One region of the Allobosea sp. 05T433 genome, then DNA from elsewhere that is predicted to be linked to it. Evidence: predicted binding sites of a transcription regulator. Region 1 holds the regulator's gene; the other holds the start of a gene.

Region 1 (4,548 bases):
TTTATCCCGAGCAGCGCGCCACCGGCGAGATCCTGCTCGACGGCCGCAACGTCATCAGCAACGATATCGATGTGAACGAGCTGCGCTCGCGCGTCGGCATGGTGTTCCAGAAGCCGACGCCCTTCCCGATGTCGATCTACGACAATGTCGCATTCGGCATCCGCCTCTACGAGAAGCCACCGAAATCCGAGCTCGATGACCGCGTCGAGGGTGCGCTGCGCCGTTCCGCGCTCTGGGACGAGGTCAAGGACAAGCTGAAGACCTCCGGCATGGGCCTGTCCGGCGGCCAGCAGCAGCGCCTCTGCATTGCGCGGACCATTGCCCAGAAGCCGGAAGTCATCCTGTTCGACGAGCCGACCTCGGCGCTCGATCCGATCTCGACCGGCAAGATCGAGGACCTGCTCGAGCAGCTCAAGACCGACTTCACCATCGTCATCGTCACCCACAACATGCAGCAGGCGGCGCGTATCTCGCAGTACACCGCCTTCATGTATCTCGGTGAGGTGATCGAATTCGACGCCACCAACACCATCTTCATGAACCCGCACAAGAAGCAGACGCAGGACTACGTCACCGGCCGCTTCGGCTGAACCGGCGCCCAGCCTTCCAACTGCTTTGCCGACAAAGGATACGCCGCGATGACTGATCACATCGTCCGCTCATATGATGCCGATCTCGAGGGGATCCGCCGCAGCCTGGCCGAGATGGGGGGCATGTCGGAGCGCATGCTCGGCGATTCGACAGTCGCCCTGGTGCGCCGCGACACCGGGCTGGCACAGAAGGTCATCAGCGCCGACCAGCGCCTCGACAATCTGCAGCGCGAGGTAGAGGAGAAGGCGGTGCTCACCATCGCCCGGCGCCAGCCGCTCGCCAACGACCTGCGCGAGCTGATCTCCGCCATCCGCATCGCCGCCGATATCGAGCGTGTCGGCGATCTCGCCAAGAATATCGCCAAGCGCGCGGTCGCCATCTCCGGCCAGTTCCAGCCGCCGTCGCGCGCGGTCGTCGGCCTCGAGCATATGAGCCGCCTGGTTCAGGCCCAGCTCAAGGACGTGCTCGACGCTTACGCCGTCAGCAACGAGCAGAAGGCCATGGAGGTCTGGCGCCGCGACGATGAGATCGACGCGCTCTATACCTCGCTCTTCCGCGAGCTGCTCACCTATATGATGGAAGACCCGCGCAACATCACCTTCTGCACGCATCTCCTGTTCTGCGCCAAGAATGTCGAGCGCATCGGCGACCACACCACCAACATCGCCGAGACGATCCACTATCTCGTCACGGGCGAAGCCTTGGACGCAGCCCGCCCGAAGCTCGACACGACCAATATCCTTCTGGACGCCGCCACCGGTGAGTGACCGGCGCCCGACACCTTTGGGACCGAGTGAGACATGCCTGCACGCATCCTGATCGTTGAGGACGAAGAGCCGCTGACCCTGTTGCTGCGCTACAATCTCGAAGCCGAGGGCTTCGAGGTCGACAGCGTCGCGCGTGGCGACGATGCCGAGCTGCATCTGCGCGATCATACGCCGGACCTCGTGCTGCTCGACTGGATGCTGCCGGGCCTTTCCGGCATCGAGCTCTGCCGGAGGCTGCGGACCCGTCGCGATACCGAGCGGGTGCCGATCATCATGCTCACCGCCCGCGGCGAGGAAACCGAGCGTGTGCGCGGCCTCGCCACCGGGGCCGACGACTATGTCGTCAAGCCGTTCTCGCTGCCCGAGCTGATCGCCCGCATCCAGGCGTTGCTACGCCGCGCCAAGCCGGGTCATGTCGCCGGCCTGTTGGCCGCCGGCGATCTCGAACTCGACCGCACCACCCGCCGTGTCCGCCGCTCAGGCAGCGAGCTGCATCTCGGCCCGACCGAGTTCCGCCTGCTCGAATTCCTGATGCAGGCGCCGGGGCGGGTCTATTCCCGGGCCCAGCTGCTCGACGCGGTCTGGGGCCGCGACGTCTATATCGACGAGCGCACCGTCGACGTCCATGTCGGCCGGCTGCGCAAGGCGATCACTCCTGACAACGCCAAGGACCCGCTGCGGACCGTGCGCGGTGCCGGCTATGCCTTCGACGAGACCTTTGCGCGGAGCTGAGACTTGGATCATCGGGGACTTGGATCATCGGGCCGGATATCGAATCCGCCCGACGATCTAACCGTCTATGGTTGCATCGGCCTTCCCGAAAACCGCAATCCACCTTTCGGGCCGATACCCTAGCGCGGCCCTGCGATAATAATCGCCGCGCCGGCGAGGCAGATCAGCCCACCGATAATGTCCCAGCGGTCGGGGCGAAAGCCTTCCACGGCCCAGAGTAGACGCCGCCATAGGCGGCATAGGCCCGTCCGGCGGCTTCGCTCTCCGCCAGCGTCAGCAGCCAGGCGAACAGGGCGAGCGAAAACAGTCCGGGTACGAGCCACCAGATGGGCTTGTCGAGCCGGAGCCAGCCCCAGAACGCGAAACAGCCGGCGATTTCGAGAATGGCTGCGCCGAAATAGGCGGCGATGGTCGGCATGGTTCGTCCCTGTCGATGGCCTTCGGGGCGGGATTACCCTTGACCGCAGGGCGCGCTGACGGCAAGCCGGACCGATGCCCACACATCACGTCGCCATTATTGGAGCAGGGCCCTCCGGGCTGATCGCGGCCGAGCGCCTTGCGGCAGCCGGGGACACCGTCACGATCTACGATCGCATGCCCTCGCCGGCCCGCAAATTCCTGCTGGCCGGGCGCGGCGGATTGAACCTTACCCATTCCGAACCGCTCGACAGGTTCCTGCCCCGCTATCGCGATGCGCAAGCCTGGCTGGAGCCGGCCATTCGCGCCTTCCCGCCACAATCCCTGCGCGACTGGGCCGATGCGCTCGGGCAGGACACGTTCGTCGGCAGCAGCGGCCGCGTCTTCCCGCGCGCCATGAAGGCCTCGCCCCTGCTGCGGGCATGGCTGCGCCGGCTCGATGGTCTCGGCGTCGCCTTCGCGCCTGGGCAGCGCTGGACCGGCTGGAGCGAAGCGGGAGCTCTGACGTTCCGGAGCCGCGATGGCGCCGATGTCGAGGCGCGGCCCGACGCGACGCTGCTCGCGCTCGGCGGTGCGAGCTGGCCACGGCTGGGTTCGGATGGTGGCTGGGCACCCTTGTTGGCGGCGCGCGGCGTTGCGATCGCGCCGCTGCGCCCGGCCAATGGCGGTTTCACGGTCGATTGGTCCCAGACCATGCGAGAGCGTTTTGCCGGAGTACCGTTGAAGCGCATCGTCCTGAGCTTCGGCGGCCAATCCGTGCCCGGCGAGGCGATGATCGATGCGACGGGTCTGGAAGGCGGCGCGGTCTATGCACTCTCTGCCCCGATTCGCGAGACGATCCTGCGCGAGGGCAGGGCGGTCATCACCATCGATCTGCGGCCCGATCACGAGGCGGCACTGCTGGTCCAGCGCCTCGCGCATCGTCGCAAGGGCGTGACGCTGAGCAATCATCTGCGCAAGGCTGCAGGTCTTGCTCCATCCGCGATTGCGCTGCTGCGCGAAGCGGCGAAGGGGCCACTCCCCGAAGACGCGGAGAGGCTGGCCGCACTGATCAAGGCCGCGCCTCTGGTGCTCACCGGTCTCAGACCGATCGAGCGGGCGATCTCCACCGCCGGTGGCGTCGCCGCGGCCGAGGTCGAGGAAGGCTTCATGCTGAAACGCTTGCCCGGTACCTTTGTCGCAGGCGAGATGCTGGATTGGGAGGCGCCGACCGGCGGCTATCTGCTGCAGGCCTGTTTCGCGACCGGAGTCGCAGCTGCAGCAGGGATTCAGGCCTGGCTCGCGGATAGCTGAACGATCGCCTCAGGAGATCGCGATGATCTCGACCGCCTCAGTGCCGATGCTGACGCTCTCGCCAATGCCCTTGCCCATCAGCGCGCTCGCCAACGGCGCGACATAGGGCAGCGTTCCGTGTGCCGGATCGGCCTCGTCCTCGCCGACCAGCCGCCAGTTCTGCTCGCGCCCATCGGCCCGGCGGATCGTCACTGTCGAGCCGAAGCGGACGATGTCGTGCCTTTCCTGCGCAGGGGCCAGCTTGGCGCTGGCGCGCCGCGCCGCCCAGTAGCGGAACTCGCGCCGCGTCTGAGCGATCTCGGTGCGGTCGCCTCCGGCCAGCGCCGCCGCGTGTTCGTCATGCCAGCGCGCCAGCTGGGCCTCGATCTGTGCGAGCCCCTCAGGCGTCACGAGGTTCGGGTGAGGCGAGACTGGCCGGTCCGGCAGCTCGTCCAGGGTCCCTCTTTCCTCTGCTTCCTTGACGAAGGCGCGAGTCATTCTGGCCTCCTCCTATTGATCTCGGCACATCCGGCGAACCGGACCACAGCTTTCAGTGTTACGTCCTCACGACTGCTTGCGATGCAGCGCCAACCCGATGCTGGACTCTGAAGCGGCGATCACTTGGAGATGGGGATCAGGCACTGCCGAAGACAAGACCCGAACAGTCTACACCCCCGTGTCCGGCCGCACCATCAAGAGCAGAGCCATCGCGCGCTGCCCCTGGCCCCCGATCACGAGCGCAGTCCCGTTCCCAAGGGGGCAGCCGATG
Region 2 (4,548 bases), on a different contig from region 1:
TCCTACGGCACATTGCGCCAGAGGAACGTCCAGCTCGCCACATTCGGCCGAGAGCTCGAAGGCCGTGACGACGCCCTTGTCGGCTTCGCCCGCACAATGGTCGAGATCACCGATCCGGAGGTGATCGCCACCAGCCGCGAGACGCATCATCCGATCGTGACCCGGTCCGGCAATCCTGCCGACGAAGTGGCCGGAACCGTCTTCAACATCACAGCCGCGGAGCTCGCCGCGGCCGATTCCTACGAGGTCTCGGATTAGCGCCGGATTGCGGTGTGGCTCAGATCCGGGACCGAGGCGTTCGTCTATGTCCGGGCTGCGGACGCGTCCTGAATCGAACGTTCAGGCCGCGCCTTCCGAAGCCGACTTGGCCGACGGCCCAACGAGGCGTGCATGCATGGCCTCGATCAGAAGTTCATGCGCACGGGCTGCGATCGCGTCGAGCGAGGGCGTCCGCACGAACATCGCGGCCGCCTTCTCGCTGAGCTCCTCGCGGCTCGGCAGGACCGGCAGATGCCATTGCGCAACGGCGTCCTGGGCCTGCTGCTGCATTTCGGCCAGCCGGTCACCCGCACGTTGCTGCAGTTCGGCGAGCGCTTCGCGCAAATCGGCGAGCGTCATCGTCGGCAGATGCAGCTCCGACAGGGCAGGGCTCGCCGCATAGGCTTCCCGGAAGGCGCTGACGACGCGGTCCAGCGGCACCGAAGCCGCAAGCCGCTCGGCAGAGCGTTCGATGACGCGCGGCGGCAGGGCCTGCGAACGATCGACGACGGCCTGCGGCGGCGCCTTCAGGTCCCAGACCGCGCCGATCTTCGAGAGACCGAGGATCACGTAATAGGTCGGGTCCCACTGCCACCAGCGGAAGCCCTGACGCACGCTGTACTGATAGGCGTGGTGGTTGTTGTGCCAGCCTTCGCCCATGGTGATGATCGCCAGCCACCAGTTGTTGCGGCTCTCGTCGCCGGTCACATAGTCCTTGTCGCCATGCACATGCGCGAGCGAGTTGATGCAGAATGTCGCGTGATAGACCGCAACCGTCGACCAGAAGAAGCCAACGATCAGGCCGGCCCAGCCGCCGATCGCGAAGCAGAGGCCGGCAAGCAGGATCGCGGGCGCCAGCTCGAAACGGTGCAAAAGGCGCAATTCGGGGAACTTCGTCAGGTCCTGAATCGTTGAATCGTCGAAGGTGCTGTGATCGCGGCTGAAGATCCAGCCGACATGCGAATAGGCGAAGGATGTCATGACCGGCGAATGCACGTCATGCTCGGTATCGGCATAGCGATGATGGTGACGGTGCTTGGAGGCCCACCAGAGCACGCTCTTCTGCGCCGTCGATTGGGCCAGCAGCGCGAGCAGGAACTGCCCGAAGCGGCTGGTCTTGTAGGAGCGATGTGAGAAATAGCGGTGATAGCCACCGGTGACCGCGAACATCCGCAACCAGTACAGCCCGATCGCGAGCCAGACCGAGGTCCAGGTCACACCGCTCCAGAGCGCCCCGAAACAGGCGAGATGCGCCAGCACGAAGGGAACGGCGGATGGGTAGACGATGTCGCCATCATCATGAGGGGCAGTGCTGTCGCTCAAGAATGCTCTCTGTGGGGTTCGCGCGGATTCGCCGCTTCGGTGCGACACGGGCCGCATGTCCAGCGGCACCAAACAGGACGAGCCGGCGCCGCGCAAGTAGGCCACTCGCCGCAGCATGGCAAGGAAACCACGTGGGAAGGCAATTGGTTCGAGGCAACGCAGGAATAGCACTCGCCCGTCATCGAAGCGTCACGCTAGGATGGCTTCAAGTTTGACAGGCGGGCGATCTCGGCCCGGCTTGCGTTCGAGACGAGGGCGAAACTCATGAATATCGAACCGACAAACGTGAAGGCCGCGGACATCGCGCCTCAGGTCGGTCCCATCGGTCTGCGCCATTCGCCGGCCCGCTTCGTCAATCGCGAGCTGTCCTGGCTGCAGTTCAACCGTCGGGTGATGGAGGAGGCGTCGAACCGCAACCATCCTCTGCTGGAGCAGCTCCGCTTCCTCTCGATCTCTGCCAATAATCTCGACGAGTTCTTCATGGTCCGCGTCTCGGGCCTGCGCGAGCAGCTCAAGGCGGGTGTCGTCACGCCCAGCCAGGATGGATTGACCCCGGCCGAGCAGCTGATCGAAATCGCCAAGGCGACGGCCGATCTTACCGCCGACCAGCAGGCGCGCTGGGTCGAACTCAAGCGCGAGCTGGACGATAATCGGATCGTGCTGCTGGGGCCGAAGGACATCGGTGCGCAGCACCGCACCTGGCTCGAGGACCACTTCCTCCATCTCGTCTTCCCCGTGCTGACGCCATTGGCGATCGACCCGGCGCATCCCTTTCCCTTCATCCCCAACCTTGGCTTCACGCTGGCGCTGGCGCTGGAGCGGATCAGCGATGGCCGGCAGCTCGACGCGCTGATCCGGGTTCCCGGGAAGATCGACCGCTTCATCGAGCTGCCCGATCTGGCACGCGACGGCGTGCACCGCTTCATCACGCTGGAAGACACCGTCTCGCTCTTCATCGGCAAGCTCTTCCCTGGCTACGACGTCAAGGGAACCGGCTCGTTTCGCGTCATTCGCGACTCCGACCTCGATATCGAGGAGGAGGCCGAGGATCTGGTCCGCGTCTTCGAGACGATGCTGAAGCAGCGCCGCCGTGGCGTCGTCATCCGTCTCGAGGTCAGCGACGGCATGCCGCCGCATCTGCACCGGCTGATCGTGCGCGAACTGAAGGTCGATCCCGACGAGATCGTCCAGGTCGATGGTATGATCGGGCTGAACGAGCTCTCGCAGCTGGTCGGCGTCGACCGGCCGGACCTCAAGTTCAAGCCGTACAACGCCCGCTTCCCCGAGCGCATTCGCGAGCATGGCGGCGATTGCTTCGCCGCGATCCGCCAGAAGGACCTGCTCGTCCACCACCCCTATGAAAGCTTCGACGTCGTCGTGCAGTTCCTGCAGCAGGCGGCGCATGACCCCAACGTCGTCGCCATCAAGCAGACGCTCTACCGCACCTCATCGAACTCGCCGATCGTCAGGGCGCTGGCCGAGGCTGCCGAGGCGGGCAAGTCGGTGACGGCCCTGGTCGAGCTCAAGGCGCGCTTCGACGAGGAGGCGAATATTCGCTGGGCCAAGGATCTGGAGCGCGCGGGCGTGCAGGTCGTCTATGGCTTCATCGAGCTGAAGACCCACGCCAAGCTCTCGATGGTGGTGCGGCGCGAGGCCGGCCAACTCGTCAGCTACTGCCATATCGCGACCGGCAATTATCACCCGATCACGGCGCGCATCTACACCGACGTCTCCTTCTTCACCGCCGATCCGGTGATGGGGCAGGACGTCGCGCGCGTCTTCAACTTCATCACCGGCTATGCGGAGCCGGCCGAGCTGGAGCAGATGTCCGTCTCACCGGTGGGGCTGAAACAGCGCCTGCTGTCCGACATCGCCGAGGAGATTGCCCATGTGAAGGCAGGCCGCAAGGGTGCGATCTGGGGCAAGTGCAACTCGCTGGTCGACCCCGAGATCATCGACGCGCTCTATGATGCGAGCCAGGCCGGTGTGGAGATCGACTTCGTCGTGCGCGGCATCTGCTGCCTGAGACCCGGAATTCCGGGGCTGTCGGAGAACATCCGGGTCAAGTCGATTGTCGGACGCTTCCTCGAGCACACCCGGATCTATGCCTTCGGCGCCGGCTTCGGCCTGCCCTCGGCCAAGGCCAAGCTCTATATTTCCTCGGCCGATCTGATGCCGCGGAATCTCGATCGGCGCGTCGAGGCATTAACCCCGATCCAGAATCCGACGGTGCACCAGCAATTGCTGGAGCAGATCATGCTGGCGAATTTCCTCGACAACGAGCAAAGCTGGACCATCTTGCCCGATGGTGGCTCAAGACGCATTGTCCCGCCGCCGAGCGACGAGTCGTTCAACGCCCACAAATATTTCATGACCAATCCGAGTTTGTCCGGACGTGGAAAATCGCTCTCCAATTCAAGCCCCCGCAGCCTTGCGCGCCGGACCGGCAGAAAGGCTTGACCCGGCGTTGATCCCGGGGCGGCTGAGCCTCGGCGAGACGCTCGCCATCGTCGATATCGGCTCGAACTCGGTGCGTCTCGTCGTCTACGAGATGCTGTCGCGTTCGCCGGCGCAGGTCTTCAACGAGAAGGAGATGGCCGGCCTCGGCCGTCAGGTCGCGACAACCGGGCGGCTTGCCGATGACGCCATCGAGAAGGCGCTTGGCGCGCTCGTGCGCTTCCGCATTCTCTGCGAGGCGATGCATGTCCGCGATATCCGGGTCATCGCGACGGCTGCGGCACGCGACGCCGCCAATGGACCTGCGTTCATTGCGCTTGCCGAGCGGGCGATCGGCCAGCCGATCGAGCTGATCTCCGGGGGGCGTGAAGCCTATTTGTCGGCTCTCGGCGTGATCTCGGGCTTTGACGCACCGCGTGGCGTCGTCGGCGACCTTGGCGGCGGCTCGCTTGAGCTTGCCGCCGTCGACAACGACCGGGTGGGCGAGGGGGCCAGCCTGCCGATTGGCGT

What was found. The regulator PhoB, encoded in region 1, activates phosphate uptake and scavenging genes when phosphate is short. The targets are predictions, from matches to a motif close to TGTCATNNANCTGTCAT.
Region 2: the regulator PhoB is predicted to act here: its motif matches at 1,758-1,774, upstream of AC1DGP_RS19145 (RNA degradosome polyphosphate kinase).

What each region holds. Positions count from the first base shown of each region.
Region 1 covers NZ_JBFTKS010000009.1:124,574-129,121, reverse strand. Annotated here, with positions in the region: gene pstB (phosphate ABC transporter ATP-binding protein PstB) at 1-590, shown strand, start outside; gene phoU (phosphate signaling complex protein PhoU) at 639-1,358, shown strand; gene phoB (phosphate regulon transcriptional regulator PhoB) at 1,392-2,090, shown strand; partial or broken gene AC1DGP_RS14840 (YnfA family protein) at 2,210-2,508, opposite strand; gene AC1DGP_RS14835 (TIGR03862 family flavoprotein) at 2,583-3,800, shown strand; gene greA (transcription elongation factor GreA) at 3,810-4,277, opposite strand.
Region 2 covers NZ_JBFTKS010000013.1:144,763-149,310, reverse strand. Annotated here, with positions in the region: gene AC1DGP_RS19155 (gamma-glutamylcyclotransferase family protein) at 1-258, shown strand, start outside; gene AC1DGP_RS19150 (acyl-CoA desaturase) at 340-1,581, opposite strand; gene AC1DGP_RS19145 (RNA degradosome polyphosphate kinase) at 1,846-4,041, shown strand; gene ppx (exopolyphosphatase) at 4,049-4,548, shown strand, end outside.